4 regions of the Klebsiella grimontii genome follow, and region 1 is predicted to be linked to each of the others. Evidence: predicted binding sites of a transcription regulator. Region 1 holds the regulator's gene; each other region holds the start of a gene.

What was found. The regulator LexA, encoded in region 1, represses DNA repair genes until DNA is damaged. The targets are predictions, from matches to a motif close to TNCTGTATGTACATACAGNA.
Region 2: the regulator LexA is predicted to act here: its motif matches at 961-980, upstream of sbmC (DNA gyrase inhibitor SbmC).
Region 3: the regulator LexA is predicted to act here: its motif matches at 3,245-3,264, upstream of dinG (ATP-dependent DNA helicase DinG).
Region 4: the regulator LexA is predicted to act here: its motif matches at 5,447-5,466, upstream of ACE3MN_RS14165 (DinI-like family protein).

The regions. Positions count from the first base shown of each region.
Region 1 covers NZ_CP169721.1:5,327,920-5,335,801, forward strand. The annotation lists gene dusA (tRNA dihydrouridine(20/20a) synthase DusA) at 1-755, opposite strand, end outside; gene ACE3MN_RS24960 (cupin domain-containing protein) at 860-1,348, opposite strand; gene zur (zinc uptake transcriptional repressor Zur) at 1,541-2,056, shown strand; gene ACE3MN_RS24970 (CsbD family protein) at 2,147-2,356, opposite strand; gene dinF (MATE family efflux transporter DinF) at 2,493-3,809, opposite strand; gene lexA (transcriptional repressor LexA) at 3,882-4,490, opposite strand; gene ACE3MN_RS24985 (diacylglycerol kinase) at 4,613-4,981, opposite strand; gene plsB (glycerol-3-phosphate 1-O-acyltransferase PlsB) at 5,111-7,534, shown strand; gene ubiA (4-hydroxybenzoate octaprenyltransferase) at 7,633-7,882, opposite strand, start outside.
Region 2 covers NZ_CP169721.1:1,943,505-1,951,386, forward strand. The annotation lists gene ACE3MN_RS09165 (capsule assembly Wzi family protein) at 1-875, shown strand, start outside; gene sbmC (DNA gyrase inhibitor SbmC) at 1,003-1,476, shown strand; gene ACE3MN_RS09175 (FUSC family protein) at 1,579-2,637, shown strand; gene ACE3MN_RS09180 (DUF496 family protein) at 2,806-3,141, shown strand; gene ACE3MN_RS09185 (bifunctional adenosylcobinamide kinase/adenosylcobinamide-phosphate guanylyltransferase) at 3,335-3,568, shown strand; gene cobS (adenosylcobinamide-GDP ribazoletransferase) at 3,608-4,348, shown strand; gene ACE3MN_RS09195 (adenosylhomocysteinase) at 4,480-5,589, opposite strand; gene ACE3MN_RS09200 (HPP family protein) at 5,775-6,512, shown strand; gene ACE3MN_RS09205 (sugar porter family MFS transporter) at 6,890-7,882, shown strand, end outside.
Region 3 covers NZ_CP169721.1:3,860,577-3,868,458, reverse strand. The annotation lists gene ACE3MN_RS18190 (transketolase) at 1-515, shown strand, start outside; gene ACE3MN_RS18185 (transketolase family protein) at 515-1,507, shown strand; gene rhlE (ATP-dependent RNA helicase RhlE) at 1,726-3,075, shown strand; gene dinG (ATP-dependent DNA helicase DinG) at 3,278-5,422, shown strand; gene ybiB (DNA-binding protein YbiB) at 5,465-6,433, shown strand; gene ybiJ (DUF1471 family protein YbiJ) at 6,556-6,816, opposite strand; gene ACE3MN_RS18160 (DksA/TraR family C4-type zinc finger protein) at 7,102-7,368, opposite strand; gene ybiX (PKHD-type hydroxylase YbiX) at 7,437-7,882, opposite strand, start outside.
Region 4 covers NZ_CP169721.1:3,000,062-3,007,943, reverse strand. The annotation lists gene gap (type I glyceraldehyde-3-phosphate dehydrogenase) at 249-1,247, opposite strand; gene ACE3MN_RS14195 (GNAT family N-acetyltransferase) at 1,491-1,985, opposite strand; gene ACE3MN_RS14190 (LysR family transcriptional regulator) at 2,075-2,998, shown strand; gene ACE3MN_RS14185 (diguanylate cyclase) at 3,131-4,102, shown strand; gene ydfZ (putative selenium delivery protein YdfZ) at 4,169-4,372, opposite strand; gene ACE3MN_RS14175 (hypothetical protein) at 4,652-4,849, shown strand; gene ACE3MN_RS14170 (hypothetical protein) at 4,982-5,146, opposite strand; gene ACE3MN_RS14165 (DinI-like family protein) at 5,168-5,410, opposite strand; gene cybB (cytochrome b561) at 5,636-6,163, shown strand; gene ACE3MN_RS14155 (metal/formaldehyde-sensitive transcriptional repressor) at 6,333-6,608, shown strand; gene ACE3MN_RS14150 (S-(hydroxymethyl)glutathione dehydrogenase/class III alcohol dehydrogenase) at 6,631-7,749, shown strand; gene ACE3MN_RS14145 (hypothetical protein) at 7,801-7,882, opposite strand, start outside.

The sequences.
Region 1 (7,882 bases):
ATTTCCCGATCCACCGCGGCCAGAATGCCCGGATTCTGATAAGCCTCACGACCGACCATCACGCCGTCCATATGCTCAAGATGCAGCTTTGCCTCTTCCAGCGACTTAATGCCGCCGTTAATCGCCATGGTCAGATGCGGGAAATCACGTTTAAGCTGGTAGACGCGCGGATAATCCAGCGGCGGGATCTCGCGGTTTTCCTTGGGGCTCAGACCGGAAAGCCAGGCTTTGCGCGCGTGGATGATAAACATCTCGCATTCACCTTTCCCGGATACCGTTTCGATAAAATCACACAGAAACGCGTAGCTGTCCTGGTCATCTATGCCAATACGGGTTTTCACCGTGACCGGGATCGACACGACGTCGCGCATCGCTTTAATGCAGTCGGCAACCAGCTGCGCGTTCCCCATCAGGCAGGCGCCAAACATACCGTTCTGCACGCGATCGGACGGGCAGCCGACGTTCAGGTTAATTTCATCATAGCCGCGCGCCTGCGCCAGCTTCGCGCAGTGCGCCAGCGCAGCCGGATCGCTGCCGCCGAGCTGCAGGGCGACCGGATGCTCTTCTTCGCTGTAGGCCAGATAGTCGCCCTTGCCGTGAATAATCGCACCGGTGGTCACCATTTCGGTATACAGCAGCGTATGGCGCGACAGCTGACGCAGAAAATAACGGCAGTGTCTGTCGGTCCAGTCGAGCATCGGCGCGATGGAAAAACGGTGAGCGGCGAAAGCAGTAGGCGTTGATTCTGACATCATGGCGAATAAATAAGCATCCGGGTAAAAAGGGGCGCTACTATAGCACAAAGATAAACCACTGACGCATAGCGTCAGCGCTCACCTTTTTTATCCCGCCATAAACGCTATATTTTCCGCGGCTTCCCGTCGTGAGGGCCAAAAAACTGCGGCGGATGGTCAACCCAGCGATCCTGACGCGTGGCGGCATAGCCGGGGTTCAGCGGGTAGTAGATGCGATTGAATTTCTTATTTGCCTCACCAACGACTAACAGGCGCACCTCCTGCTCGGTGTTATTGAGGAAGGTGTGGCAAATGCCGGTTCCGGCAGGAAAACCGACGCTATCCCCCGGCTCCAGCTTCCAGAGGTAGCCGTTAATCCACACCTCAGGATAGCCGTCCAGCACGTAGATGAACTCTTCTTCATCGCTTTCCGCATGCGGGTAAGAGGTACGACGCCCGGGCGGCAGACGTTCATGGTGGATCCCCAGACGATTCAGCCGCAGGCCGCGCGCCAGCGGCGCGCCGATGGAGAAAAGCTCAGTACTGTCGGGATAGGTGGAATCATCCGCACCTTCCAGTTCACGCCAGTGTCGTATGCAATCAGGTCGTTTCATCGTTTTCTCCCGAAAATGAGATGCTTCAGGTATAGCATAAGGCGGCAAGATAGCGCGCCCCAGAAGCGTATGACCGGGGCGACCAACGCACATGTCACACGAAGTGTGACGGCTATATCCCGCCGGGTCTCGGCGTTTTACCGGTATCGTGATAAAGTAACAGTTTCAGATTCACGCGACCAGAGGACGCTCATGGATAAGACCACTTCGCAACAAATGTTAGCGCATGCTGAAAAGCTGTGCGCGCAGCGTGGCGTGCGCCTGACCCCGCAGCGCCTCGAAGTATTGCGTTTGATGAGCCTGCAGCAAGGGGCAATCAGCGCCTATGACCTGCTCGATCTCCTTCGTGAAAAAGAACCTCAGGCGAAACCGCCGACGGTATACCGGGCGCTGGAGTTTTTACTGGAGCAAGGGTTCGTACATAAGGTGGAATCCACCAATAGCTACGTGCTGTGTCACCTTTTCGATCAGCCAACCCACAGCTCGGCGATGTTTATCTGCGACCGCTGCGGCGGCGTCAAAGAAGAGTGTGCGGAAGGCGTCGAAGATATTATGCATACGCTGGCGGCAAGAATGGGGTTCGCTCTGCGCCACAACGTCATTGAGGCTCATGGCCTGTGCGCCGCCTGCGTTGAAGTGGAAGCCTGCAGTACGCCGGGCCACTGCCACCACGACCATACCATCCAGATCAAAAAGAAAGCCCGCTGAGGCGTTAGCCGCAGCGGGAAACAAGGGTAGCGGTACCTCCATGTACCGATCGTGCAGGCAATAACAGTGGGTTAAAACACGGCGTTTTCGCTACCAGCGATAGTCGTTTTTGGTTTCCCAGTCGGTCACTTCTTTCTCTGCCTGGTCTTTGGCGTAACCGTAACGTTCCTGAATTCTGCCCACCAGCTGGTCGCGTTTGCCTTCAATGACGGTCATGTCATCGTCGGTCAGCTTGCCCCATTTTTCTTTCGCTTTACCTTTGAACTGTTTCCAGTTACCGCCGATTTCGTCTTTATTCATCATGCATTCCTCATCGTTCGGTTATCGTTCGGTGAATGAACAGCCCGCTGTGTACCGGACATGACTTAACTATAGATGAGTATTCTGAGTAAGATTTATTATTCGGAATCTTTAACCATCAGATGAACTAAATGCACTATGAAAACCAGGTTCCACGCTGCCAGTGCCGCCGCCAGATAACCGCCAGGGAAGCGCCGCGCAGGGCGAGAAATACCGCCAGCGCCAGCCACAGCCCGTGGTTACCGAGCGCCGGTACGGTTAACAGCGTCAGGGCAAACCCTGCCGCCGCGACCGCCATGCTGTTGCGCATCTCCGCGCCGCGCGTCGCGCCGATAAACATACCGTCCAGCAGGTAACACCAAACGCCGATGACCGGCAGGATCATCTGCCAGACCAGATAGCGATCGGCCAACTGCTGTAGCGAAGGCAGCGAGGTCAGCAACGCGATAATTTGTTCACCGGCAAGGCCGTAAATCAGCGCAAACGCCAGCGCCACCAACCCTGACTGGCGGCAGGCCGCATGCCAGACCGCAAGCAGTTGGCTGTCGTCACGCGCGCCGTAGGCCTGCCCGGAGTGCGCCTCAACGGCATAGGCAAAGCCGTCCAGCGCATAGGCGGTAAAGGTCAGCATCGTCATGAGGACCGCATTGACCGCGACGATATCGGCGCCGAGGCGGGCGCCAAATACCGTCACCGCCCCGAAGCAGAGCTGTAGCAGCAGCGAGCGCAGCATGATGTCGCGATTCAGCGCCAGCAGACGGCGTATATCGCCGCGCCAGGCGTTTTTCAGCATCGACAGGGATACGCCGCGCAGCGCCAGTACGCGCCGCGCCATAAGCAGTCCGATAAAGAAAGTGGCGTATTCTGCCATGACCGTCGCCAGCGCCGCCCCCTGCACGTTCATATGCAGGCCCATCACCAGCCATAAATCGAGCACAATGTTGAGGACGTTGCCGACCACCAGCAGAATCACCGGCGCTCTGGCGTACTGTACGCCCAGCAGCCAACCCAGCAGAACCAGATTCGCCAGCGAGGCCGGCGCGCTTAGCCAGCGAATCTCAAGGAAGCGTCGGGCCTGTTCAAGCACCGCTTCGCTACCGCCGACAATATGCAGCGCCAGGTTTATCAACGGGATCCTGAAAAGCACAATCGCCAGCCCGGCGGCCAGCGCCAGGCCCAGCGGCTGCACCAGCGCGCGCGCCAGCCGCTGCGGATCCCTGGCGCCAAACGCCTGCGCCGTCAGCCCGGTGGTGCTCATACGCAGAAAAAGGAGCAGCATAAAGAGGAAGCTGGTCGCCGTTGCGCCAACCGCCACGCCGCCCAGATAAATCGGGCTGTCGAGATGACCAATAACGGCGGTATCCACCAGCCCCAGCAGCGGAACGGTGATATTGGAGAAGATCATGGGCAGCGCTAAGCGCCACAGGGCTTTGTCGGCGGCGTTAAAAAGCATGGAGAAAGCGCCTAAATGAGGAAAAACGACGCAGCATCATGCTTCAGATGATGATGCTGCGAGATGAAGAGATTATTGCCAGTTGCCGTTGCGGATAACGCCGACGGCCAGGCCTTCAATAGTAAAGCTTTGTTCGCGAAGGTCGACCACGATCGGCGAGAATTCGCTGTTTTCCGGCAGCAATTCCACGACGTTACCCTGTTTTTTCAGACGCTTCACGGTCACTTCTTCGTCGATACGCGCCACAACCACCTGACCATTGCGCACATCCTGCGTTTTATGGACAGCCAGCAGGTCGCCATCGAGAATACCGATATCCTTCATCGACATACCGCTAACACGCAGCAGAAAATCGGCGTTCGGCTTAAACATGGCCGGGTCCACCTGGTAGTGGCCTTCAATGTGCTGCTGCGCTAGCAGCGGCTCACCTGCCGCGACGCGGCCAATAAGCGGCAGACCGGTTTCTTCTTCCGTCAGCAGACGAATACCGCGGGAGGCGCCGGAAACGATCTCGATTGCGCCTTTACGCGCCAGCGCTTTCAGATGCTCTTCCGCCGCGTTTGGGGAGCGAAACCCCAAGCGCTGAGCAATCTCCGCACGCGTCGGCGGCATGCCCGTCTGGCTGATATGATCCCGAATGAGATCAAACACCTCTTGCTGCCTGGTCGTTAACGCTTTCATTCCGCCCCCTGGGTGTATATACAGTTATGCTGTGAGTATATACAGCTAACGGTGATTTTGGAACCACATTTCACACAAAAATCAGGAGTTTCTTTCCGTTTTGCGAGCAGCTACGACAAGACTTAGCGGTAGTTCGCCCACAGCAGCGTTCCCCACGCGATCAGCGCGATGATAATCGCCAGCAGTACCGCCGCCGATCCCATATCTTTCGCTCGCCCCGAAAGCTCATGATGCTCGGGACCGATACGGTCAACCACCGCCTCAATCGCGCTATTGATAATTTCAACTATCATCACTAACAGGACCGAGCTAATGAGCAGCACCCGCGTGATGGCATCGACGTCTAACCAGCAGGCGATCGCCACGGCAATAACGGCCGCGATGCCTTCCTGACGAAATGCGGCCTCATTGACCCACGCCGCACGGAATCCTTTCCAGGAATACCCGGCCGCTTTAATAATTCGGGTTAACCCAGTGGTATTATTGGCCATCAAACAAACCTTTTTATGTAAATGACGTCAATGAGTGTACGCGTTTGCCGCGTTACAACGGAAATTTTGCGCACTTTCTGTTATTCTTGCGGCGCATTTGCATGATTAACCAGAGGCTTCACATCGTCTATGTCTGGCTGGCAACGAATTTACTATAAATTACTGAATTTACCATTAAGGGCGCTGGTAAAAAGCAAGTCGATTCCGGCGCAACCTGCGCAGGAATTAGGCCTGGATACCTCGCGTCCCATTATGTACGTCCTGCCCTACAATTCGAAGGCGGACCTGCTGACGCTGCGCGCGCAATGTCTGGAACATGAGTTACCGGACCCGCTGGAGCCGCTCGAGATCGACGGCGCCCTGCTTCCGCGCTACGTATTTATCCACGGCGGGCCGCGCGTGTTCACCTATTACACGCCGAAAGAAGAGTCTATCAAGCTCTTTCACGACTATCTGGATTTACACCGCAATCATCCCGATCTTGACGTGCAGATGGTGCCGGTTTCGGTGATGTTCGGTCGCGCGCCGGGGCGTGAAAAAGGCGAGGTTAACCCGCCGCTGCGTATGCTCAACGGCATTCAAAAATTCTTCGCCGTTCTGTGGCTGGGCCGCGATAGCTTCGTCCGTTTCTCGCCTTCGGTCTCGCTGCGCAAGATGGCGGACGAGCACGGTACCGATAAAACTATCGCTCAGAAGCTGGCCCGCGTGGCGCGCATGCACTTCGCCCGCCAGCGCCTGGCGGCGGTTGGCCCGCGCCTGCCTGCGCGCCAGGATCTGTTTAATAAACTGCTGGCGTCAAAAGCCATTGCCCGCGCGGTAGAAGACGAAGCGCGCAGCAAGAAAATTTCCCATGAGAAGGCTCAGCAAAACGCTATCGCCCTGATGGAAGAGATCGCCGCGAACTTCTCCTATGAGATGATTCGCTTGACCGACCGCGTGCTGGGCTTTACCTGGAACCGGCTGTATCAGGGTATCAACGTCCATAACGCCGAGCGTGTCCGCCAGCTGGCGCACGAAGGCCACGAGATAGTCTACGTCCCGTGCCACCGCAGCCATATGGACTATCTGCTGCTCTCTTACGTCATTTATCATCAGGGCCTGGTGCCGCCGCATATCGCTGCCGGCATCAACCTGAACTTCTGGCCCGCCGGGCCGATTTTCCGTCGCGGCGGCGCGTTCTTTATTCGCCGCACGTTCAAGGGCAATAAGCTCTACTCAACCGTATTCCGCGAATATCTTGGCGAGCTGTTTAGCCGCGGCTATTCGGTGGAGTACTTCGTTGAGGGCGGTCGTTCACGTACCGGTCGTCTGCTGGATCCGAAAACCGGCACCCTGTCGATGACCATCCAGGCGATGCTGCGCGGCGGTAACCGCCCTATCACCCTGGTGCCGATTTACATCGGCTACGAGCACGTGATGGAGGTCGGCACCTACGCCAAAGAGCTGCGCGGCGCGACGAAAGAGAAAGAGAGTCTGCCGCAGATGCTGCGCGGCTTGAGCAAGCTGCGCAATCTCGGCCAGGGCTACGTTAACTTCGGCGAACCGCTGCCGCTGATGGCCTATCTGAACCAGCACGTGCCGGACTGGCGCGAATCTATCGACCCTATCGAAGCGGTCCGTCCTTCCTGGCTGACGCCGACGGTGAATAACATCGCCTCGGATCTGATGGTACGCATCAATAATGCCGGCGCGGCAAACGCCATGAACCTGTGCTGTACCGCGCTGCTGGCGTCGCGTCAGCGTTCGCTGACCCGCGAGCAGCTCACCGAGCAGTTGGAGTGCTATCTCGCCCTGCTGCGCAACGTGCCATATTCAGCGGATGCGACCACGCCTGCGGCCTCAGCCAGCGAGCTTATCGACCACGCGCTGCAGATGAACAAGTTCGAAGTCGAGAAAGATACGATTGGCGATATCATCATTCTACCGCGCGAGCAGGCCGTCCTGATGACCTATTACCGCAACAACATCGCCCATATGCTGGTGATGCCGTCGCTGTTAGCCGCCATCGTCACTCAGCATCGTCGTATTACCCGCGCCGAAATTCTGCGTCACGTCGAGATGTTCTATCCGTTCCTCAAGGCCGAGCTGTTCCTGCGTTGGGAAAAAGCGGAGCTGGCGGGCGTCGTCGATGCGCTGATCGCCGAGATGCAGCGTCAGGGTCTGATCGCCCTGAACGACGATGAGGTGAGCGTTAATCCGTCTCACGCCCGTTCTCTGCAGCTGCTGGCCGCAGGCGCGCGCGAAACGCTGCAGCGCTACGCCATCACCTTCTGGCTGCTGAGCGCCAACCCGTCAATCAACCGCAGTTCGCTGGAGAAAGAGAGCCGCACCGTGGCGCAGCGCCTGTCCGTTCTGCACGGCATCAATGCGCCGGAGTTCTTCGATAAAGCGGTGTTCAGCACGCTGGTGCTGACCCTGCGCGACGAAGGCTATATCAGCGATACCGGCGACGCCGAGCCGGAAGAGACGTTGAAGATCTACCGCATGCTGGCGGATCTGATTACTTCTGATGTGCGGTTAACGATTGAAAGCGTTACCCAGGATGAAGCGTAACGTTTAACAAGATATCCCGGCCTGCGCCGGGCTACCGGACCATGCGGTTTTGTAGCCCGGCTTTGGCGTTTACGCCGCAAGCCGGGAAACCCACAGCGCTACTGCATATATCCCATCGCCAGGCCAAGAAACAGCACCAGCCCAACGTAGTTATTGTTCATAAACGCCTTAAAGCAGGCATCGCGTTCGCGTTTAAATATTAGCTTCTGCTGCCAGGCGAACAGCGCCGCGGCGATAAACAACGACCAGTAATACTCCCAGCCCAGCCCGCTCAGCCAGCCCACCGCGGCCATCAGGCCCAGTACCGCCACCTGTAAGATACCAATGATTAAGCGATCGTTGTCGCCA
Region 2 (7,882 bases), 2.3 Mb from region 1:
CCGCGCGGCCGATGACCGGTTTTCTGCTGCAGCGCGCCGAACAGCGCGCGCCGGAAACCTCGTGGCTGAGCTGGATTGGCCCCTGGCAGTATCAGCTTTCCGCCAGTCAGATGAGCCAGTATGCCGCCGTACCGCATACCAAAATCTTCGGCGGCCGCCTGACGTTTTCGCCAATCTCCTCGCTGGAGCTGGGGGCCTCACGCATCATGCAATGGGGCGGCGAAGGGCGACCTTCATCATTCAGCAGCTTCTGGGACGGTCTGACCGGCAATGACAACACCGGCGAATCGGCCGACGATCCCGGCAACCAGCTGGCCGGTTTTGATTTCAAGCTGAAGCTGGCGCCCGCTCTGGGCTGGCCGGTGAGCATTTACGGCCAGATGATCGGCGAGGACGAAGCCGGATATTTACCCTCGGCGCACCTCTATCTTGGCGGCGTGGAAGGGCATCACCAATGGAATAGCAATGCGGTTAACTGGTATCTGGAAGCCCACGATACCCGTTCGAACATGGGGCGCACCAACTACATCTATAACCACTTCATCTATAAAGACGGCTACTACCAGCAGGGCTATCCGCTGGGCGACGCGATGGGCGGCGATGGGCGTCTGTATGCCGGTAAGGTAGAGCTGGTAACCGAAGAGAACCATCGCTGGAGCGCGCGGCTGGTCTACGCAGAGGTCAATCCGAAGAACCAGCGAATCAATAAAGCCTTCCCGCGCGCCGATACGCTGAAGGGCGTGCAGCTGGGCTGGAGCGGCGATGTGATGCCGACGGTACGTCTGAATACCTCCGTGTGGTACACCGACGCCAACCACAGCGCCAGCGACGATGTCGGGGCCAGCATCGGCGTCGAGCTGCCGTTCATTTTATAACCGGATGGCGCCGGTTTTTTTACTCTTCTTGCCGCGCGGATTTGTGAATTGCCGCACATACTATGGCTGATAGTACTGCTAATTTATGTGTATATATATACAGTATTTTATCAACGGTGGAGGCAGCATGGAATATAACGTTAAGTCCGTGGGCAAGAAGAAAATTGCCGGGTTTCATCTGGTCGGTCCCTGGGAGCAGACGGTTAAACAGGGGTTTGAACAGCTAATGATGTGGGTTGATAACAGCCAGGTTCCGGCGCAGGAGTGGGTGGCCGTTTACTACGACAATCCTGATGAGGTCCCGGCGGAAAAGCTGCGCTGCGCGACCGCCGTCACGGTGGCGGAGGACTACTCAATCCCCGCCAACAGCGAAGGCGTGATGATGACCGATATCGCCGGCGGAGAGTACGCGGTTGCCCGTGCCAGAGTCGAGAATTATGACTTTGCAACGCCGTGGTATCAGTTCTTCGAGAGCCTGATGCAAAGCAAAACGCACCAGATGGCGATGAAACCCTGCTTTGAAGTCTATCTTAACGATGGTAACCAGGACGGCTACTGGGATATTGATATGTACATCGCGGTCGAGCCTGCGGTGAAGTAAATCGAACATTGTCCCTTCGCTGGACAAGGTTTATTACATTCGCGTGATGCTTGCGGCGAAAAAGCAGTTACAATTGGCCTTTTCGTTGTGTCGGAGTAGGTTGTGCGCGCGGATAAATCACTTAAGCCATTTGAAATTCGGCTGTATCGCCATTACCGCATCGTCCATGGCGTGCGAATAGCATTGGCCTTTGTGCTCACCTTTGTGCTGGTGCGCCTGCTTAACGTTCCTGAAGGCACCTGGCCTCTCATCACCCTGGTGGTGGTGATGGGGCCAATCTCCTTCTGGGGAAACGTCGTACCGCGCGCGTTTGAGCGCATCGGCGGCACGATCCTCGGCTCGGCGCTCGGGCTGGTGGCGCTTAAGCTGGAGCTCATCTCGCTGCCTATCATGCTGCTGTGGTGCGCGGTGGCGATGTTCCTCTGCGGCTGGCTGGCGCTGGGCAAAAAGCCTTACCAGGCGCTGCTGATCGGCATCACCCTGGCGGTGGTTGTCGGCGCGCCGCCGGGCGATATGACGACCGCGCTCTGGCGAAGCGGCGACGTTATCTTCGGTTCCCTGCTGGCGATGCTGTTCACCGGTATCTGGCCGCAGCGGGCCTTTCTGCACTGGCGCATCCAGATGGCCAGCTACGTCACCGCCTTCAACCGGCTTTATCAGGCCGGCTTCTCGCCGAACCTGGTGGAGCGTCCGCGTCTGGAAAAGCACCTGCAAAAGGTCCTCAACGACGTGGTGAAAATGCGCGGATTGATTACGCCCGCCAGCAAAGAGACGCATATCCAGAAAGCCATCTTTGAGGCGATCCAGACCGTCAGCCGTAACCTGGTGTGCATGCTGGAGCTGCAAATCAACGCTTACTGGGCATCGCGTCCCGGCCACTTCGTGATGCTTAATGCCCATACGCTGCGCGAAACCCAGCAGATGACTCAGCAAACGCTGTTGACTATCGCCCACGCCCTGTATGAGGGCAACCCGCAGCCGATCCTGGCCAACAATGAAAAGCTCAACGAAATCGTTGCCGAACTGCGCCAGCTCATCAAAGAGCAGCAGGACGACAATTTCTCCGAAACGCCCATTCATGGTTATGTCTGGTTAACTATCGAGCTGGCGCGCCAGCTCGAACTGCTGTCGCATTTGATCTGCCGGGCATTGCGTAAATAAAGACCAGACTCGCGTGGTTTTTCCATCGCTTGCTTCGATTCAGCAGCGTTTAGGGTTATGATAACGGCAAAGGAAAAAACATTGTCATCAGCGGCTGCTAACAGTTATGTTAGCCCTATGTAGCAGTCGCTTTAGCGAATCCGAATCTCAAATATTAGGGGTATAAAAATGGAAACAACTAAGCCTTCTTTCCAGGACGTACTGGAGTTTGTTCGCCTGTATCGTCGTAAGAACAAACTGCAGCGTGAAATTCAGGACGTTGAGAAAAAGATCCGTGATAACCAGAAGCGCGTCCTGCTGCTGGACAACCTGAGCGACTACATCAAGCCGGGCATGAGCGTTGAAGCTATTCAGGGCATCATTGCCAGCATGAAGAGCGATTACGAAGATCGCGTTGACGACTACATCATCAAAAACGCCGAGATCTCCAAAGAACGTCGCGACATCTCTAAAAAGCTGAAAGCAATGGGCGAAGCGAAAGTAGAAGATAAATCTGCCGAGTAATTCCCGTTTAAGCGCTCCGGCGGCGCTCGCTGCCGGAGTTCCTCTTCTTTCTCTTGCGCCATCTCGCAAATCCTTCGCAAAACACCCCATGCAACGCTGAATCTTTCCCGAGGAATTTGGTATACTTCCGCGGTAAACATATTGATATCGGAAGGGTTTATCTCATGCTGTCCCTGCAACAGGTGCCGCCGCGATGATACTGATTACCGGCGACGCCCATAGCGGCCAACGCCGCGACGCCGAATCTTTACTCAACTCTTTCGTTTCGGCGATCTACATCGCTACCTCCCGGATATCCGACAATCAAATCGCCGCGCGCATTCAACACCACCGTGATACCCGGCTTGCCCACTGGCGGCTGGAAGAACGCGGCCGCGCTCAAGCCGCGCGCACAAGTCAGGTTACGGCCGGCGGCGGAGATGAATAACCGCTGGCCGCGGGGTTTATCGACAGGAGTCCTCTCTCAATGATTAAGTCTTTTTTTGCCGCATTATCGTTTATCAGCCGCCTGCCGGTCCCGGCGCGTTTATCCCAGGGGCTGGAAATTGAACAATATCAACGCAGTATAGTCACATTCCCCCTGGTCGGATTGCTGCTCGGGGCGATTGCCGGCGCCGTCGTGATGCTGCTCCAGCCGTGGTGCGGCGGCCCGCTTGCCGCGCTGCTCGGCGTGCTGGCGCTGGCGCTGTTGACCGGCGGCTTCCATCTTGATGGGCTGGCGGATACCTGCGATGGCATCTTCTCCGCCCGCCGGCGCGAACGGATGCTGGAAATTATGCGCGACAGTCGGCTGGGCACTCACGGCGGGCTGGCGCTGATTTTCGTGCTAATGGCGAAAGTGCTGGTGGTCAGCGAGGTGGCGCTGCGCGGCACGTCGGCGCTTGCCGCGCTGGCAGCCGCCTGCGCCGTCGGCCGCGGTATGGCGGTGCTGCTGATGTATCGCCAGCGCTACGCCCGCGAAGAGGGGCTGGGCAATCTGTTTATCGGCAAAATCACGCTGCGTCAGACGCTGATTACCATGGGGATCGCTTTGGCGCTGGCGACAGTGCTGCTCGGAGTTAACGGTCTGCGCGCGGCGCTTATCACGCTGGTGCTGGTATGGGCGCTGGGTCAGGCGCTGAAGCGTACTCTGGGCGGGCAAACCGGCGACACCTTAGGCGCGGCGATTGAGCTCGGTGAAGTCATATTTTTGCTGGCCCTGCTGTAGGATTGGCTTTCTTCCCGGTGGCGCTGCGCTGACCGGGCTACGGGTTAGCAGCGCTCTGCGGGGCGGTAGCCCGGACAGGCGCCTCGCGCCGCCTCCGGGAAATGTGCCGGGATATTATCCGGCACCTATGGCTATAGCGCTTTTTGCCATACGCTCTGCGGCAGGAGATAAACGTCCGCCGGTGCCGTCATGCCGTCGGTCACAATATGCTGAATGCCGCTGGCCATCACCGCCAGGGTGACGTCAAAGGCGTTCAGGCTATCGCCAAAACCGGCGGTCAGGTTGAGCATCGAACCGTTCGCCAGCAGATAAACGGTTTTATCGCCCATCCGGTAAGCGTTGATATAGGGCATGACCTCTTCCTGCGCAAACTGACGCAGGTACTCGCAGTCAATCTCTTCCGCCACGTGACCCACGTTGAGGATAAACACCCCATCTTTGGACTTATCCAGCGCCTGGCGGTTAACGACTTTTTTGCCGCCGGTCGCCGTGGCCACCACGTCCGCCGAGGCGATAGCCTCCTGTAATTCAACGACGTGCCAGCCATCATAGGCCGCCTGTAATCTCCGTGCCGGGTCGATTTCTGCCACCATCACCTGGCCGCCGAAGGCCTTCGCTGCCGCCGCGACGCCCTGGCCGACCAGACCATAGCCGACGACCAGCACTTTTTTCTCATGCAGGGTCAGGTGGGTTGTCTGGAAAAAGGTATGCCACGCGGTCAGGCCGACCATATGACGGTTGTGCAGTCCTTCCTTAACCGGCAAATCATCCCAGTTAAAAATCGGATAGCCAGGACGAATATCGCCCAGACGGCTCACGCCCGAACCTGTCGCTTCAAGCCCGGCGACAACGTTGCCGAACTCCCCGCGCTGATGCAGTAGGGTCGTAATATCCGCGCCCATTTCGCACAGATGCGTCGGCTGCCAGGCAATCGCTTTTTCCCACGATTGCTGCCAGTCGGCATCGCTCATATCGCGCCAGGCGCAGGCCTCCGCGCCGCGCTCCACCAGCCAGGCGACCACCTCATCCTGTACCGTGGTTGGGTTACAGGTGGTGAGAAAAACCTTCGCGCCTTTTTCCAGAATTCCCTGCACCAGCGGGATCATTTTCATATCGAGATGCATACAGCAGGCCAGACGCACCTCGCTGAGATCGGGCAGGGCGGCGACCTGACGCAGGGTGCGCGGCATATTCTGACTGGCCCATGCGATTTCTTTCTCTAATTTTATTTTGTTATTCAACGTGTTTGACCTTCAATCCATAGAATGCTGATACCCAGAGGTGAGGGGATTTTAACGTAGCGCGCGCCGTTTTTACATTCACAAAATGAATGGCAAAAAGCCACGATAAAGACATGGTTGTTAAAATAAGGTTAAAAAAAGAAAATAAAGCATAAGTTTTTACGATGACGTAAGCGAGCAGCAGGATGTTAAGCGTATTACCCGGATCGCTCTTTTCGCGGATCCGCATTTTTCTCGGTCGCCTGAAGCCACACGCCTTACCGGTCGCCAGAAAACATATTGTTCTGGCCTCGATCGGCGCCGGGACGGGCCTGGCGGTGACCAGCTTGTTCAGCCACTGGCTGTTAGGCGAGGTTAATATCTGGTTTATCGCCCCTATGGGCGCCTCGGCGGTACTGCTGTTTGGCGTCCCGAGCAGCCCGCTGGCCCAGCCTTGGTCGATTGTCGGCGGCAACGTGCTCTCGGCGCTGATCGGCGTGACCGTGGGCATAGCGATCCCGAACCTGGCGCTGGCCTGCGGCGTGGCGGCAGGGCTGGCGATCGCCGGCATGTACTTCCTGCGCTGCCTGCATCCGCCGGGCGGAGCGGTGGCGTTAACGGCGATCCTCGGCGGGGCGGGGATACAGAGCGAAGGCTATCACTTTGTTCTGACCCCGGTGTTACTCAACTCATTGATGCTGGCGATGCTGGCCATTGTTTTTAATAACCTGGTCGGACGGCGCTACCCGCATCCGCTGGCGGCGGAGGAAGTGAAGGCGAAAGCGGAGGCGGTGCCGCTGGGCATATCCGTGACGCGCGAAGATATTCATGCGGCCCTGCTGGACGGTCAGTTTCTCGACATTGATGAAGACGACGTGCAGGAGCTGCTGGAAAATATTGAACAAAAAGCCAGACAGCGTATCGCCAGCGCCCAGCGATCCTGACGACCCTGGCTCTCTGGGGAACGCGGATTAATCCACGGGTTCCCCTTCGTATAGCCTTCCTCCCCAGCCATTAGCCTGAACCACGCATTTTGCTCCCCCCGAAAGCGACAAGCTCTGCGGATCGTGACTGCGATCGACAAAATTGGCCATTCAATGAGCAAAAAGTTGACGCCCTTAACGAAATGAATATTTCAAAATAACTTGTTATGGATTTTTTAATCCGTGAGAGTATAACAAGTTGTTAAATAATGCACCCGGGTGCAAAAAGGTGCAAATGTATTCCTGATGCCAGAACCTGCCGTATCTGCATCGGCAATGTGATCTTTTTATTCATAAAAACAAAACGATAGAACGCTCATCCCTGACAGGACAACAAAATGACCGATCATGTGATAACTGAAAGTCGTAAAACAGATAATGATAAGAAAATCAGATTAATAACCCTCGTCTCAACCATCGGTGGGCTGTGCTTTGGCTATGACACCGGGGTTATTTCCGGCGCGCTGATATTCATGAAGAACGATCTTGGCCTCACTCCTCTGCAGGAAGGGCTGGTGACATCGTTTTTATTATTCGGCGCGGCAATCGGCTCCGTTGGCGGCGGCTGGCTGTCCGACCGCCAGGGGCGGCGGAAAAATATTCTGTGGGTAGCGGTGATTTTTATCTTTGGCGCCCTCGGTACCGCCGTCGCGTGGGATATGTCGTCGATGATAATCGCCCGCTTTATCCTCGGCCTGGCGGTTGGTTGTGCGTCAGTGACGGTGCCGATTTATATTTCAGAGCTGGCGCGGCCCGCGCAGCGTGAACGGCTGGTGACGGTCAACGAACTGATGATCGTCACCGGGCAGTTTCTCGCTTACTCCGTCAACGCTTCCATCGTCAATTTCTATCCCGACATGTCGCACAACTGGCGGCTGATGCTGGCTATTCCGGCGCTGCCCGGCGCGCTGCTGTGGATTGGAATGCTGGTAATGCCGGAGTCTCCGCGCTTCTTCGTGCGTAAGGGGCAAATAGACAAAGCGGTTGCGGTGCTGAAAACGATTCGTCGGCCTGAAGAGGTGGAGCAGGAGATCCGCGATATCCAGCAGGTGAGTCAGATTGGCATCAACCATGGCCGATTTGTTGACGAGCTGAAGAAAAAATGGGTGCTGCAGCTGATTTTGATCGGGCTGATGATTGTGCTGGCAACGCGCGTAACCGGCGTGAATACCATTATGTACTACGCGCCGACGGTGCTGAAAGCCACCGGACTTGGCGATGCGGCGGCGGTGACCGGTGCCGTGGCTAATGGCGTCGTGTCTATTCTGGCCACGCTACTAGGGATGCTGTTAATTGGCAGGCATTCCCGACGGAAAATGTTCTTTACCGGA
Region 3 (7,882 bases), 1.5 Mb from region 1:
CGGGGATGGAGATGTCAGGCGGCTCGCTGGGGCAGGGGCTCTCCATTGCCGTCGGGATGGCGCTCGGCCTGCGGCAGAAGCGCAGCGCATCCTGGGTTTATAACTCCATGTCGGATGGGGAGCTGGACGAAGGGTCGACCTGGGAAGCGGCGATGTCGGCGGCCCACTACGGCCTGACGAACCTGATAAATATCGTTGATGTGAACAAACAGCAGGCGGACGGCGATTCGCGCAAAATCCTCGGCTTTGAGCCGCTGCATGAAAAATGGTCCGCCTTCGGCTGGTACGTGCAGCGCGTGGACGGCAACGATCTGGCGGCGGTGATTACCGCCTTCGACAACGCGAAAAATCATGCGGGCAACCAGCCGCGGGTCATTTTATGCGACACGCTGATGGGCAAAGGGGTGCGGTTCCTGGAAACCCGCGATAAGAACCATTTTATCCGCGTCGATGCCGACGAATGGCAAAAGGCGATTGCGGTGCTGGACGCCAACAAACCGGAAGGAGTGCTGTAATGAGCCAGAGTAAACCACGTTTAAAGACGTCGGCGATGATCGCCTCTATTGCTGATGAAGGCCAGGCGGCCGTTTCCGCCCCGTTTGGCGTCGCCCTATCGAAGCTGGCGGCGCAGCGCCCGGAAATCGTCGGGATGACCGCGGATCTGTCAAAGTATACCGATCTGCATATCTTCGCCCAGGCCTTCCCGGATCGCTTCTTCCAGATGGGGATGGCGGAGCAGCTGCTGATGGGGGCCGCCGGGGGAATGGCGAAGGAGGGATTTATTCCCTTCGCCACCACCTATGCCGCTTTTGCTACCCGCCGCGCCTATGATTTTATCCATCAGGTTATCGCCGAAGAGCATCTGAACGTGAAGATCTGCGCGGCGCTGCCGGGTCTGACCACCGGCTACGGGCCGAGCCATCAGGCAACGGAAGATCTGGCGATTATGCGCGGCATCCCCGGGATGGTCATCGTCGATCCCTGCGATGCGCTGGAGATAGAACAGGCGGTACCGGCGATTGCCGACCACAGCGGTCCGGTGTATATGCGTCTGCTGCGCGGTAAGGTGCCGCTGGTGCTCGATAAATATGATTATCAGTTTGAGCTGGGCAAGGCGAAGCTGCTGGAGGACGGTAATGATGTGCTGATCATCTCTTCCGGGCTGATGACCATGCGCGCCCTGGAAGCGGTTGCAAAACTGCGGGCCGATAATATCAGCGCGGCGGTACTGCACGTACCCACCATCAAACCGCTCGATGAAAAAGCGATCGTTGCGCAGGCGTCGAGGCCCGGTCGTCTGGTGGTGACCGCGGAAAACCACACGTCGGTTGGCGGGTTAGGGGAGGCGGTTGCCGCGCTGCTGATGCGCAAAGGCGTGCGCTGCGAACTGGATACCGTCGGTTTGCCCGACGAATTCCTGCTGGCCGGAGCGCTTCCGACGCTGCACGACCGCTACGGCATTTCCACCGCGAAGATGGTCGAAAAAATTAAGTATCGCCTGCGTTAGTTGTTGTCGCCGCCGCGTTCTGCGGCGGCGCTTGTTTATCGCCAGGACCGGGAGCAGTGGTTTGTTAGCCAGAGGATTCTTTTCGGCAGATTTTATGCGGTTCATCACAAAATCTGCTAGACTGCGCAGCTTCATGGCATTGTGGTTTTTGCCATCTCTTTCGCAATAATCTCCCTGAAAACTACGCCTGTGACGGGCCGGGGCGGTTCGGAGTTGTTATGTCTTTTGATTCCCTTGGCCTGAATCCTGAAATCCTGCGCGCCGTCGCTGAGCAGGGCTACGTTGAGCCAACCCCTATTCAGCAGCAGGCCATCCCGGCGGTATTACAGGGTCGCGATCTGATGGCCAGCGCCCAGACCGGTACTGGTAAAACGGCGGGATTTACGCTGCCGCTGCTTCAGCACCTGGTCCAGAAAGAACCGCACGCTAAAGGCCGTCGTCCGGTGCGCGCGCTGATCCTGACCCCCACGCGCGAGCTGGCGGCGCAGATTGGCGAGAACGTGCGGGATTACAGCAAATACCTTAACGTTCGTTCGCTGGTGGTGTTCGGCGGCGTGAGCATTAACCCGCAGATGATGAAGCTGCGCAGCGGCGTCGATATCCTGGTGGCAACGCCCGGTCGCCTGCTGGATCTTGAACATCAGAACGCCGTGAGCCTGGACAAAGTTGAAGTGCTGGTGCTGGATGAAGCCGACCGTATGCTGGATATGGGCTTTATTCACGATATTCGCCGGGTACTGGCGAAGCTGCCGGCAAAGCGCCAGAACCTGCTGTTCTCCGCAACCTTCTCCGACGAGATTAAATCGCTGGCGGAAAAGCTGCTGCATAATCCGCTGGAAATTGAAGTCGCTCGCCGCAACACCGCTTCAGAACAGGTGAGCCAGCTGGTGCATTTTGTCGACAAAAAGCGCAAGCGCGAGCTGCTGTCGCAGATGATCGGCGAAGGCAACTGGCAGCAGGTGCTGGTCTTTACCCGCACCAAGCACGGCGCTAACCATCTGGCGGAGCAGCTTAATAAAGACGGCATCCGCAGCGCCGCCATTCACGGCAACAAGAGCCAGGGCGCGCGTACCCGCGCGTTGGCTGACTTTAAATCCGGCGGCATTCGCGTGCTGGTGGCGACCGATATCGCCGCGCGCGGTCTGGACATTGAAGAGCTGCCGCACGTGGTGAACTACGAGCTGCCAAACGTACCGGAAGACTATGTGCACCGTATTGGTCGTACCGGGCGCGCCGCGGCAACGGGTGAAGCGCTGTCGCTGGTCTGCGTGGATGAACATAAGCTGCTGCATGATATCGAACGCTTGCTGAAAAAAGAGATCCCGCGTATCGCCCTTGCGGGCTATGAGCCGGATCCGTCGATCAAAGCCGAGCCGATTCAGAACGGTCGTCAGCAGCAGCGCGGCGGCGGCCGTGGTGGCCAAAGCCAGGGCCGCGGCGGCCAGGGACAAGGTCGCGGTCAGCAGTCCGCGCCGCGTCGTACCGATGGCGAAGCGCCGAAAGCGCGAACTCAGGACGGTAAACCTCCTCGCCGTCGTCGCCCGCGCAAACCCGCGGCGGCTGAGTAACCCTATCCCGTCACTCCTGCGGGCATAGCCGCGAACGCGCGGCCATGCCCCGGATGGGTTATCCGGGTAAGGCTCCTTGCCCGGCATGCTCTTCGCTCACGTTGAACCTCGAGCGAGATTCCAGTTTGCTCAGAAAGACATTCCTCCCGATGGCGAAAAAATGGCACAATAGTGGCTGTTTATACAGTATTCAGGTTTTCTCATGGCTTTGACCGCAGCGCTGAAAGCGCAAATCGCCGCCTGGTATAAGGCGCTTCAGGAACAAATTCCTGACTTTATTCCCCGTCCTCCGCAGCGGCAGATGATCGCCGATGTGGCGAAGACGCTTGCCGGGGAAGAGGGGCGGCATCTGGCGATAGAAGCCCCGACCGGCGTCGGTAAAACCTTGTCATATCTGATTCCCGGCATCGCCATTGCCCGTGAAGAACAAAAAACGCTGGTGGTCAGTACCGCCAACGTTGCTCTGCAGGACCAAATCTACAGCAAAGACCTGCCGCTGCTGCGCAAAATCATTCCCGACCTGCGATTTACCGCCGCCTTTGGCCGCGGGCGCTACGTCTGCCCGCGTAACCTGGCCGCCCTTGCCAGCACCGAACCGACGCAGCAGGATTTACTGGCCTTTCTTGATGACGAACTCACGCCCAATAACCAGGCGGAGCAGAAGCTGTGCGCGACGCTGAAAGCGGATCTCGATAGCTATAAATGGGACGGCCTGCGCGATCATACCGATAAAAACGTTGATGATTCATTATGGAGCCGCCTGAGCACCGACAAAGCCAGCTGCCTGAATCGTAACTGCCACTACTACCGCGAATGCCCCTTCTTCGTCGCCCGCCGGGAAATTCAGGAGGCGGAAGTGGTGGTGGCGAACCATGCGCTGGTGATGGCGGCCATGGAGAGCGAAGCGGTGCTGCCGGAGCCTAAGCATTTGCTGCTGGTGCTGGATGAAGGCCACCATCTTCCGGAGGTGGCCCGCGATGCGCTGGAAATGAGCGCGGAAATTACCGCCCCGTGGTACCGCCTGCAGCTGGATCTTTTTACGAAGCTGGTCGCGACCTGCATGGAGCAGTTTCGCCCTAAGACCACGCCGCCGCTGGCCAATCCCGAACGGCTGAATGGGCATTGCGAGGAGCTCTACGAACTCATCTCCTCCCTGAATAACATCCTCAACCTGTACATGCCGGCCGGGCAGGAGGCTGAGCACCGCTTCCCGATGGGAGAGCTACCGGCGGAAGTGATGGAAATCTGCCAGCGGCTGGCGAAGCTCACCGAGACGCTGCGCGGTCTGGCGGAGCTGTTCCTTAACGATCTGGGCGAAAAAACCGGCAGCCACGACGTGGTGCGTTTGCATCGGGTTCTGCTGCAGATGAACCGCGCGCTGGGGATGTTTGAGAGCCAAAGTAAACTCTGGCGGCTGGCATCGCTGGCGCAATCCTCCGGCGCGCCGGTGACCAAATGGGTTACCCGCGACCTGCGGGACGGCCAGATGCATATCTGGTTCCACTGCGTGGGGATCCGCGTCAGCGAACAGCTGGAGAGGCTGCTGTGGCGCAGCGTCCCGCATATCGTCGTCACCTCTGCGACGCTACGCTCGCTGAATAGCTTTTCGCGTTTGCAGGAGATGAGCGGGCTGAAAGAGAAGGCGGGAGACCGCTTTGTGGCGCTGGACTCGCCATTCAACCACGTCGAACAGGGCAAAATCGTCATTCCGCAGATGCATTACGAACCGCTTATCGATAACGAAGAGCAGCATATCGCCGAGATGGCCGCCTATTTCCGGGAGCAGGTCGAGAGCAAAAAGCATCTCGGCATGCTGGTGCTGTTCGCCAGCGGAAGAGCGATGCAGCGCTTTCTCGAACACGTTACCGATCTGCGCCTGCTGCTGCTGGTTCAGGGCGATAAGCCTCGCTACCGGTTGGTCGAGCTGCATCGCAAACGCGTAGAAGGCGGCGAGCGCAGCGTACTGGTTGGGCTGCAATCCTTCGCGGAAGGGCTGGATTTAAAAGGCGAGCTGTTAAGCCAGGTGCATATTCATAAGATCGCGTTCCCGCCGATAGACAGCCCGGTGGTGATTACCGAAGGCGAGTGGCTCAAAAGCCTCAACCGCTATCCGTTCGAAGTTCAGAGCCTGCCCAGCGCGTCATTCAACCTGATTCAGCAGGTTGGCCGCCTGATTCGTAGCCATAGCTGCTGGGGAGAGGTGGTGATTTATGACAAACGCCTGTTGACCAAAAACTACGGTAAGCGTTTATTGAATGCATTACCCGTATTTCCGATAGAGCAGCCAGCCGTCCCTGAGGTTATAGTAAAAACTAAAACAAAACAGACGCGTCGCAAACGGCGTTAGCGGTGCAGTGTCGATGATGTGAGAAGCTCAGAGGAGCCTGCAATGGACTACAGCAAAATCATTAAAGAAGTCGGGCGCGGCAAAAATCACGCCCGCGACCTGGACGTGGAGACGGCGCGCGCGCTCTACTCGCGGATGCTTAACGGCGAGGTGCCTGAGCTCGAACTCGGCGGCATTCTCATTGCCCTGCGCATCAAGGGCGAAGGTGAAGCGGAGATGAAGGGCTTCTATGAAGCGATGCAGAATCATACGATGAAGCTGACGCCGCCGGTCGCTAAACCGATGCCGATAGTGATCCCCAGCTACAACGGCGCGCGCAAGCAGGCTAACCTGACGCCTCTGCTCGCCGTGCTTCTGCATAAGCTTGGCTTCCCGGTGATTGTTCACGGCGTGAGCCACGATCCCACCCGCGTGCTGACGGAAACGATTTTTGAACTGATGGGGATCCCGGCGACGCTTCAGGCGGGCCAGGCCCAGGCGCGGTTAGACAGCCATCAGCCGGTTTACGTGCCGGTCGGCGCATTGTGTCCGCCGCTGGAAAAACAGCTGGCGATGCGCTGGCGCATGGGGGTGCGTAACAGCGCCCACACGCTGGCCAAGCTGGCGACGCCGTTTGCTGAAGATGCGGCGCTGCGCCTGTCGAGCGTATCGCATCCTGAATACGTTGGCCGGGTGGCGAAATTCTTTGCCGAGATCGGCGGCCGGGCGCTGCTGATGCACGGTACCGAAGGCGAAGTTTACGCCAATCCGCAGCGCTGTCCGCAGATCAGCCTGATTGACGCGGCCGGTACGCGGGTGGTTAACGAGCGTCAGGATGGCGCAGCGGAGCAGGCGCTCGTCCTGCCGGCGTCAAAAGATCCCGAAGTGACCGCGCGCTGGATTGAGCGCTGTTCTGTAGGGAGCGAGCCGTTGCCGCAATCGCTGAAAATTCAGCTGGCCTGCTGTCTGGTGGCGACCGGCGTCGCCTCCTCTCTGGAGCAGGGGCTGGCGAAGGTGGCTGAGAGCTGGTAACTGTATCGGCAGGCAAAAAAAAGCCCGTCCAGTGGCATGGACGGGCAAGGCAAGGGTATTAAAGGATCTTACAGGGTTAAAACAGTGGCATTACAGAGTGTTGCTACAGGAAATGCTGGCGATTATTTGTAGATAACCGCGGTACCGCTCAGTTTGTTGTTGCTGTTAGCGGAGGTAATGCTATAGCCGGTCGCGCCAGCGGCCTCTGCTTTTTCAGCCAGTTTGGCTTCCAGTCCATCCAGCGTCGTCGCGCCTTCAGCAGAAACCACACCGATTTTGTTCATGCTCTCTGCCTGAGCCGATGTGACCGGCTGAGCGGCGAACGCGCCGAAAGACAGAGCGGACAGGGCGATAGCGGCAGCAGCGTATTTGATGTTTTTCATAATTAATCTCTCGCAGGTTGTTCTGTATAGGGGACGATGTTCCGTCGATGTGATAAGTATCACGGTTTTTGGCGGGAGATAAAATCGAAGGAAATTAACAATCTCAATCTAATTTTTTGAATGATTATTAATTTATTGAATATTAATAAATTATTTTAGCCGGTGGCGGCGAAACCGGTTGGGACGGCGTTCAGCGGGCTGGAAGGGCACATTTTGCCACTCCGTTTGCCAAAAATCGTGCGCGAAAAGTTAATGCGATATGCGGTAATGAACGGTAAATATCGGTCAGCGAAGCTGGCTATCTTTGGATCCTCTGCGATTATATCCCGAAAATGTATTGTTATGTAAATCTTTCTCCTGTTGGCATTTAACGCAGTATTTGACTCCCGCCACCGCCCGTCTGCGCGCCTCAGGAATCGGCTCTCCGCATTCTTCACAAAATTTGTTGCTTTCGCCCGATGACAGCTCATTTCGCGCCCGGGCTATCGCGTCGTTGATGGTGCTGTCGATCTGTTCCTGCACCGCGTCATCATTTGCCCAACCTGATGCCATAGTTCACCTCGCTATCTCTTCTCTCTTTAGTATAGAGAATATGGGGGTAAAAAATGACCAGACAAGGCTCAGATCTCTGACCATTCGCGCAGCAGGTTATGGTACAGATTAAGCAGAGACAGCACTTCGTCGCTTTCGCCGTGGCGGCTTTTTAATTTCTGAATATTGCCATCCAGTTCAAACAGCATACTGCGGCGTTTATCGTCACGGATCATTGACTGAATCCATAAGAACGAGGCGACGCGGACGCCTGAGGTCACCGGGGTGACGCAGTGCAGGCTGCTCGAAGGGTAGAGCACCAGGTCCCCGGCCGGGAGCTTAACCGCGTGCTGCCCGTAGGTGTCGTTGACGACCAGCTCACCGCCAGCGTAACTTTCCGGAGCGCTTAAAAACAGGGTGGCGGAAAGATCGGTGCGCATCCAGCCGCCCTGCGCCTGGCTGCGCACCGCGCCGTCGACGTGAAAACCGTAAGTTTCGCTCTGCTGGTAGCGGTTGAACAGCGGGCTGGAAATCG
Region 4 (7,882 bases), 2.3 Mb from region 1:
CAGCCCGCAGACCGTCCCACCCCCCGGGTCGTGGCTGACGCCTTACCCGGGCTACCCAAACGCAGGCCGCACGTACCTGTAGCCCGGGCAAGGCGCTCCGCGCCGCCCCCGGGAGCAGAGCGCAGGATGGCATCATTTCCTGGAGGCGATGCTGTGTATCTGTCCGGCTACCCAGCCCGCAGACCGTCCCACCCCCCGGGTCGCGGCTGACGCCTTACCCGGGCTATGCGTGCCGAGTAGTCTGCGCCTTACTTCGCGAATTTATCCAGCACCCGGATAAGCTGGGTAACGAAGCCATACTCGTTATCGTACCAGGCCACGGTTTTCACCAGCTGCAGATCGCCAACCTCAGCAATCTCCAGCTGCGTGGCATCATAAATGGAACCGAAATGGCTGCCGATAACGTCCGACGAAACGATCTCCTCTTCGGTATAACCGAATGATTCGTTGTTCGCCGCCGCGTTTTTCATCGCCTGATTGACTTCTTCGGCGGAGACCTTTTTCTCCAGCACTGACACCAGCTCAGTCACCGACCCGGTTTTGGTCGGTACGCGCTGGGCGTGGCCTTTCAGCTTGCCGCTAAGCTCGGGAATAACCAGCCCAATGGCTTTCGCCGCCCCGGTAGTATGCGGAATGATATTTTCCGCCGCGGCGCGGGAAGCGCGCAAATCCTTGCCGCGCGGGCCGTCAACCAGCGATTGCGTACCGGTATAGGCGTGAATAGTGGTCATGGTCCCCACCTTTATACCAAAGGCGTCATGGAGCACTTTCGCCATCGGCGCCAGGCAGTTGGTGGTGCAGGAGGCCACGGAAATAATCGTATCGTTGGCGTCCAGCGTGTCGTCGTTAACGTTATAGACAATGGTTTTCATGTCGCCAGCGGGCGCGGAAATCAGCACTTTTTTAGCCCCGGCGGTCAGATGCGCTTGCGCTTTCTCCGCGGAGGTATAAAAACCCGTACACTCGACAATCAGCTCGGCGCCTACCGCTTTCCACGGAATATGCTGAGCCTCTTTTTCCGCATAAACGGTAATTTTTTTGCCATCAACGATCAGCGCATCTTCCGTAAAATCCACGCTCCATGGGAAAGGACCGTAGTTTGAATCATGCTTTAACAGGTAGGCCAGCACTTTAGGTGATGTCAGGTCGTTAATCGCCACGACCTCTAAAGGGCTGTCGACCTCCAGTAACCGGCGCAGTACTAAACGTCCAATACGCCCAAATCCATTAATCCCAAGTTTGCTCATGAAGAATCTCCAGGTCAGGTGAAAACTTCTCCAGGCTTAGTTCAGCCGTCGGGATAGGGCAACCAGCGATTTATTTGGCGCCGTTAAATGCTGATAAAAACGCGAACGGAAAAGTGAATAAATTCGGCGGGTTGCGGGCGGGGCGTTAAGGGGTAATAATTTTTTGTTTCAGCTTTATACGCCAGGGGCATATTGGCAACGGAGTGAAAAGGCGGGCCAGAGAAGGACCCGCCTGATGGCGGACTAGTCGGCGGCCCTGCCCAGTTCAGCAAAAGCGGTAAGCGCAGCGCCGTCAAGGCGATAGCGAACCCACTCACTTTGCGCAACGGCGCCAATGCTCAGATAAAAATCAATGGCCGGCTGGTTCCAGTCGAGCACGCTCCACTCCAGGCGACCGCACTCTCTTTTTACCGCCAGCTGAGCGATGGTTTTCAGGAGCGCTTTTCCTGCGCCGCGGCCGCGAAACTCGGGGGTGATGTAGAGATCTTCCATATAGATGCCGTTGCGGCCGAGCCAGGTGGAATAGCTGGTAAAGAACACCGCGTAGCCGGCGATCTTATTGTCAATCTCGCAGATTAACGCTTCCGTTTTGCTGTCGCTGGCGAAAAGCGATGCCTGGATTTCCTCAACCGTGGTGACCACCTGTTCCGGCGCCTTTTCATACACCGCCAGCTCGTAAATCATGTCATAAATTGCTTTTGCGTCCGCCGGGCTGGCCTGACGAATGGTCATATTCATTGGATTACCTGTTGTGCCATCGTAAGTTTGATACCGCAAAGCATAAACGTTAAGGTTAGAAGAATTAAGTGCAATGAAATCACGTAATGATGAATATTATGCATCCAGCCCTTCGCCGTCTTGATTTGAACCTGCTGCCGGTATTCGAGGCGGTCTACCGCTATCGTTCGGTGCGCCTGGCGGCGGAAGAGCTGGCGATGAGCACCTCGGCGTTAAGCCACGCGCTGTCCAGGCTGCGCGCCGCGCTCAATGATCCGCTTTTCTATCGCGAAGGGCATCGTATGTGCCCCAGCGTGTTCGCCACCCAGCTCGCGCCTTCTATTGCCTCGGCGTTAACGTTTTTAGATCAGGAGCTGACCCCGCAGCCGAAGTTTGTCGCCTCAGCCAGTACCGACTGCTTACAGATAGCGATCACGGATTTCACCGCGCAGTGCGTTTTCCCTACGCTGATGCCCAGGCTACAGCAACAGGCGCCCGGCCTGCGTTTCGAGCTGCGCTATCTGCCGCACAGCCCGGCGCTGACGGAACTGCTGGCCGGCGAGGTGGATTTAGCGCTGGGGTTTAGCGCCCTGAATGAAGCAGAGCATCCGGAGCTGGATGAGATCTGCTGGCTGAAAGATGATTATGTTGCGATAAGCCACGCCGGCCGGTCCCGGCTAACGCTGGCGGATTACCTGGCAGCCCAGCATCTGGTGGTTACCCCGTGGAATGAAAGCCAGGGGGTTCTCGACGTACAGCTCGCGAAAATGGGGTTTGCGCGGCATATCACCATCAAAACGCCCTCTATGCTGAGCGCGCCCTTCATTATTGCGCAAAGTGAACTGCTTATGGCGATACCGCGCTCGGCAGCGGAAAAAATGCTCGGCGCGGCGAAGTTGAAGGTTTTTGAACTACCGTTTGAGGTTCCGCCATTCGAGGTGAAAATCTATTCACATAAGCGGAGCGGGCAGCGCGGCGCGAGCCAGTGGCTGAAAGCGAAGCTGAGGGAGTGGGCCGCGGCGGAGCGCGCCTGAAGTCTCGTTTGACGAGCCAGCGATATATGCTTAACTCATCAGATAACACATGTGAATCGTCTGTTAACAGCCTGATGCGCGTTTCATTGGTAAGCGCTGCGTCATTTATCCTGATAACGTAAGAGAGAAAAATTGAAATTAGCCGGACTTCATCCAGATGAACTGCGCCGTCTGCAATCGCTGCGGACATCCGGATTATTAAACAGCGGAAAAGAAGAGCGTTTCGATCGCCTGACCAGGCTTGCGCGTACGCTCTACGATCTACCGGTGGCTTCGATTAGCCTCGTGGGGGAAAATACCCTGCACGTAAAATCCTGCGCCGGACTGGAAGTGGATACCCTGCCGAGGGATATCACATTCTGCGCGCATACTATCCTGCAGACCGACCCTTTAATCGTCAACGACCTGCAGCAGGACCTGCGCTTTCACGATAACCCGCTGGTCACCGAAGCGCCTTTTATCCGCTTTTATGCTGGCTACCCGGTGCAGCTGCCTGACGGCGCGACGGTAGGCGCGTTCTGTCTGATGGATCACAAGCCGCGCGCTTTCTCCGTTCATGAAATACAAATCTTAAGCGACCTGGCCGCCATCGTTGAAGATGAATTCAAGGTGCTGGACGCGGCGACCGCCGACGAGCTGACGGGGCTGTTCAACCGCCGGGGCTTTATGTCGTTAGCGGAGTACGCGCTGCTGACCGCCAGACGGCGGAATGAACCAGCGAGCCTCATCTTTATCGATCTCGATCGCTTTAAGCTGATTAACGATACCTGGGGTCATGAACAGGGAGATAAAGCCCTGAGGGCGATTGCCGATTTGATGAAGGCCACCTTCAGAGAGTCGGATTTAATTGCCAGGCAGGGCGGCGACGAATTTATCATCCTGCTTGCCAATACCTCGCAGCAAACCGCGGGCCTGGCGATGGAGCAGCTTAGCAAGAACGTCGCGGAGTACAATCAGCAGGCGGGCAATCCGTGGCAGCTGGCGTTCTCATGGGGCTGCGTTGAATACGATCCCGCTGCGCATCATAGCCTCAATGAGATCGTCGCGGTGGCGGACCGGCGCATGTATCAGGCGAAGAGCAGCCATGGCGCGGAACGTCGGTAGTAGAACCGCCGGGCGTCGCCAGCCGATAGTCGGCGTTTGGGCGATGCCGCAGCGGCTGTCGCCTCCTTAGTGGAGGCCAAGGCGGATCAGTTCAACCGGTTCGAACTTCCCTTCAGCCCCTTCAACTTCAACGGTCTTATTACGACGCAGCTGGGCTGGGGTCAAACCCGTAGAATGGATAGCGATAATTTTACCGGTTTTGCCCGTCCCATTAATCATCACCTGGCTGCCGTTGGTAATAGGATTGCGGTTACGATCGTATGTGATCATGGTTTTTTCTCCTTTTCATCATCGTGTCGTCACGCTCCGGGCTGTCCCGGCGCGGCGGTAATACAAATACGCCTCTCAGAGCGTCATTTTGTTGTTTTTGATCAACTTCACACTTTTTAGCGTCCCGCAACAGGCTAACGAGCCGGAGGCTGGCTTTGTCTGACCCGGCATCCGCATGTCCTCTGAAGCCGTTTTCGCTGGCGCCAAAGCCTGCGGATGCTCGGGTTGCAGTCGCGGATGCGGCTGCTAAACTTTTTTCGGGCATAACGGAGCGGAACGATGAAGAACAAAGACGAACAAACGGGGCTGATTGGTCTTGCCATCGGCGCGGCGGTCATTGGTCTGGTTTCTGAGCAGAAGCCTATTAACCGGGAAAGTATTGTCGAAGAACTGGTGAGGTTGGGAAGACAGAAGGGGGACGGCGTCGAGGATGAGATTTTTAAACAGGCGGCGACGCTGGTGCGTAAGGGGTTATGATCCCGCCGGTAAAAAGAACGCTATTTGAAGCCCGGGTATGCGCAAACCCGGGGTTAAACAGGAAGGAAGCGCATCATGAGATACGCGATCGCAACGCATATCAGCGCCATGTACCAAACAAAACTCATTCTGTTACCCGCCCTGTAGCGCCATGCCCGTCACCGCGTTTACCACGGTCGCGGCCAGCAAAACGCCGCCCACGATAGCGCAGGCACGACTTTTCCTGGTTGCCCCCAGCGTCAGCATAACGATCGCTGCGGCGAAGAAGGGGATAGCCATGATGGTGAAGGTATTCATTATTTCCTCGAATGTCGCCCGTTAATCTTCCTGCATCCACATGTCAGCTTCTTCGAACATTTCCTGCACGGCGCGGCTGATCTGCTCTTTCTCGTGCTTGCTGGCGTCGGTATTGATGGAGGCCAGCGTCATCATCGGTTTAACGCGAACGTCGGCATCGGGAAAAATGCGATGCACTCGCTTCGTCAATTCCGTCAGAATGATCTCTTTAGCGCCGGCTAATCCTTCGAAATTTCTCTTGTCATAAATCAGCTCTACGAACATTTTTTATCCCATTAATGGTAATAGCAGACCGTATTGTACTGTGATTATATACAGCGTCAAGGTTGAGGTATAGGTTCCTCGTATTGCCGCGCCGCAGGTAACCCGCTGCTTTTGCTTTATCTGCGCGAAACCGACAATTGTTTTTTTATAAGTACGTAAAAGTTAATGAATTTTTAATAAAAGGTGTTTATGTTGGCGATATCACCGTTTTATTAAGGGTTTCTCATGCGCGATAAATACTCTGGTCTGCAAATAGGCATCCACTGGCTGGTCTTTTTTTTAGTGATTGGCGCTTACGCGGCGATGGAGCTACGGGGCTTTTTCCCCCGCAGCGCGCGGCCCGTGATTAATATGATCCACGTCTCCTGCGGGATTTCAATTTTTGTTCTGATGGCGGTGCGTCTGTTGGTGCGCCTCAAATCCCCGACGCCGCCGATTGTGCCTAAACCGTCGCCGATGATGACCGGCTTCGCGCATCTTGGGCATCTGGTTATCTATCTGCTGTTTATCGCGCTGCCGGCCATCGGCATGGTCATGATGTACTACCGCGGCAACCCCTGGTTCGCTTTTGGCCTGACCATGCCGCACGCGGCGGAAAGCGACTTTGAGCTGGTGGATACCCTGAAAGCGTGGCATGAGCTGCTGGCCAATACCGGCTACTTTATTATCGGCCTGCACGCGCTGGCGGCGCTGATGCACCACTATTTGTGGAAAGATAACACGCTGCTGCGGATGATGCCGCGCAGGCGTTAAACCTCGATAAACCCGCTTCGGCGGGTTTTTTTGTCTCTTTCTTCGGGATCCTCAACTTCAGCTAAGCGCAAATTCTCGCCGCTATGCTACGGTTAAAGCGGCGAACGCATTTGCCTCACGGCAACAATAAATATAGTATACCCCCCTATATGATATGGAGGGCGTCACCATGCCACATTCACCTGAAGATAAAAAGCGTGCCCTCAGCCGGGTAAGGCGCATTCGTGGCCAGGTTGAAGCGCTCGAGCGGGCGCTGGAATCCGGCGAACCCTGTATGACCATTCTGCAGCAAATCGCCTCAATACGCGGCGCCGCTAACGGCCTGATGGGGGAGATGGTGGAAATTCACCTGCAGGATGAACTGGTTAGCGGCGAAACGACGCCCGATCAGCGCGCCGCCAGAATGGCGGAAGTCGGGCATCTGCTACGATCCTATTTAAAATAAAATCACCACGAGGAAGAGAGATATGAAATCACGTGCAGCCGTCGCGTTTGGCCCGGGCCAGCCGCTTTCAATCGTAGAGATTGACGTCGCGCCGCCGAAAAAAGGCGAAGTGCTGGTCAAGATCACCCATACCGGCGTATGCCACACCGATGCCTTTACCCTCTCAGGCGACGATCCGGAAGGCGTTTTCCCGGCGGTGCTGGGCCATGAAGGCGGCGGGATTGTCGTCGAAGTCGGGGAAGGCGTGACCAGCCTGCAGCCGGGCGACCACGTTATTCCTTTGTATACCGCTGAATGCCGCGAATGTAAGTTCTGTAAATCAGGCAAAACCAACCTCTGCCAGGCGGTCCGCGCCACCCAGGGTAAGGGCCTGATGCCGGACGGCACCACGCGTTTCTCCTACAACGGCGAACCGATTTATCACTATATGGGCACCAGCACCTTCAGCGAATACACCGTGGTGGCTGAAATTTCGCTGGCGAAAGTGAACCCGCAGGCGCCGCTGGACAAAGTTTGCCTGCTGGGCTGCGGCGTCACGACCGGCATCGGCGCGGTGCACAATACGGCGAAAGTAAAAGAGGGCGATACCGTCGCCGTCTTCGGCCTCGGCGGGATCGGCCTGGCGGTGATCCAGGGGGCGGTACAGGCGAAAGCCGGGCGCATTCTGGCGGTGGATACCAACCCGGAAAAATTCACCCTCGCGAGAGAGATGGGCGCCACCGACTTTATCAACCCGAATGATTACGATAAGCCGGTTCAGGATGTGATTGTTGAACTCACCGACGGCGGCGTCGACTTCAGCTTCGAGTGCATCGGTAACGTCAACGTGATGCGCGCCGCGCTGGAGTGCTGCCACAAAGGCTGGGGCGAAAGCGTGATTATCGGCGTCGCTGGCGCGGGTCAGGAGATTAAAACCCGTCCATTCCAACTGGTGACCGGGCGCGTCTGGCGCGGCTCCGCGTTCGGCGGCGTGAAAGGGCGCACGCAGCTGCCGGGAATGGTAGAAGAGGCGATGGCGGGCAAAATTCGCCTCGACCCGTTTATTACCCACCGCATGCCGCTGGACCGCATCAACGAAGCCTTTGACCTGATGCACGAAGGTAAATCCATTCGTACCGTTATTCATTTCGGCGAGAATTGATTTTCAGGTAATAAATAACCCGGGCGTGCCCGGGTTATCGTTTAAGCGGGATTATTCCCGCCGCAGGTTTTCATAACCATTCTGCCAGCGCCGCTGTTCCCGCCGCTCTCGTTCGCGCTGAATATCCGACTTC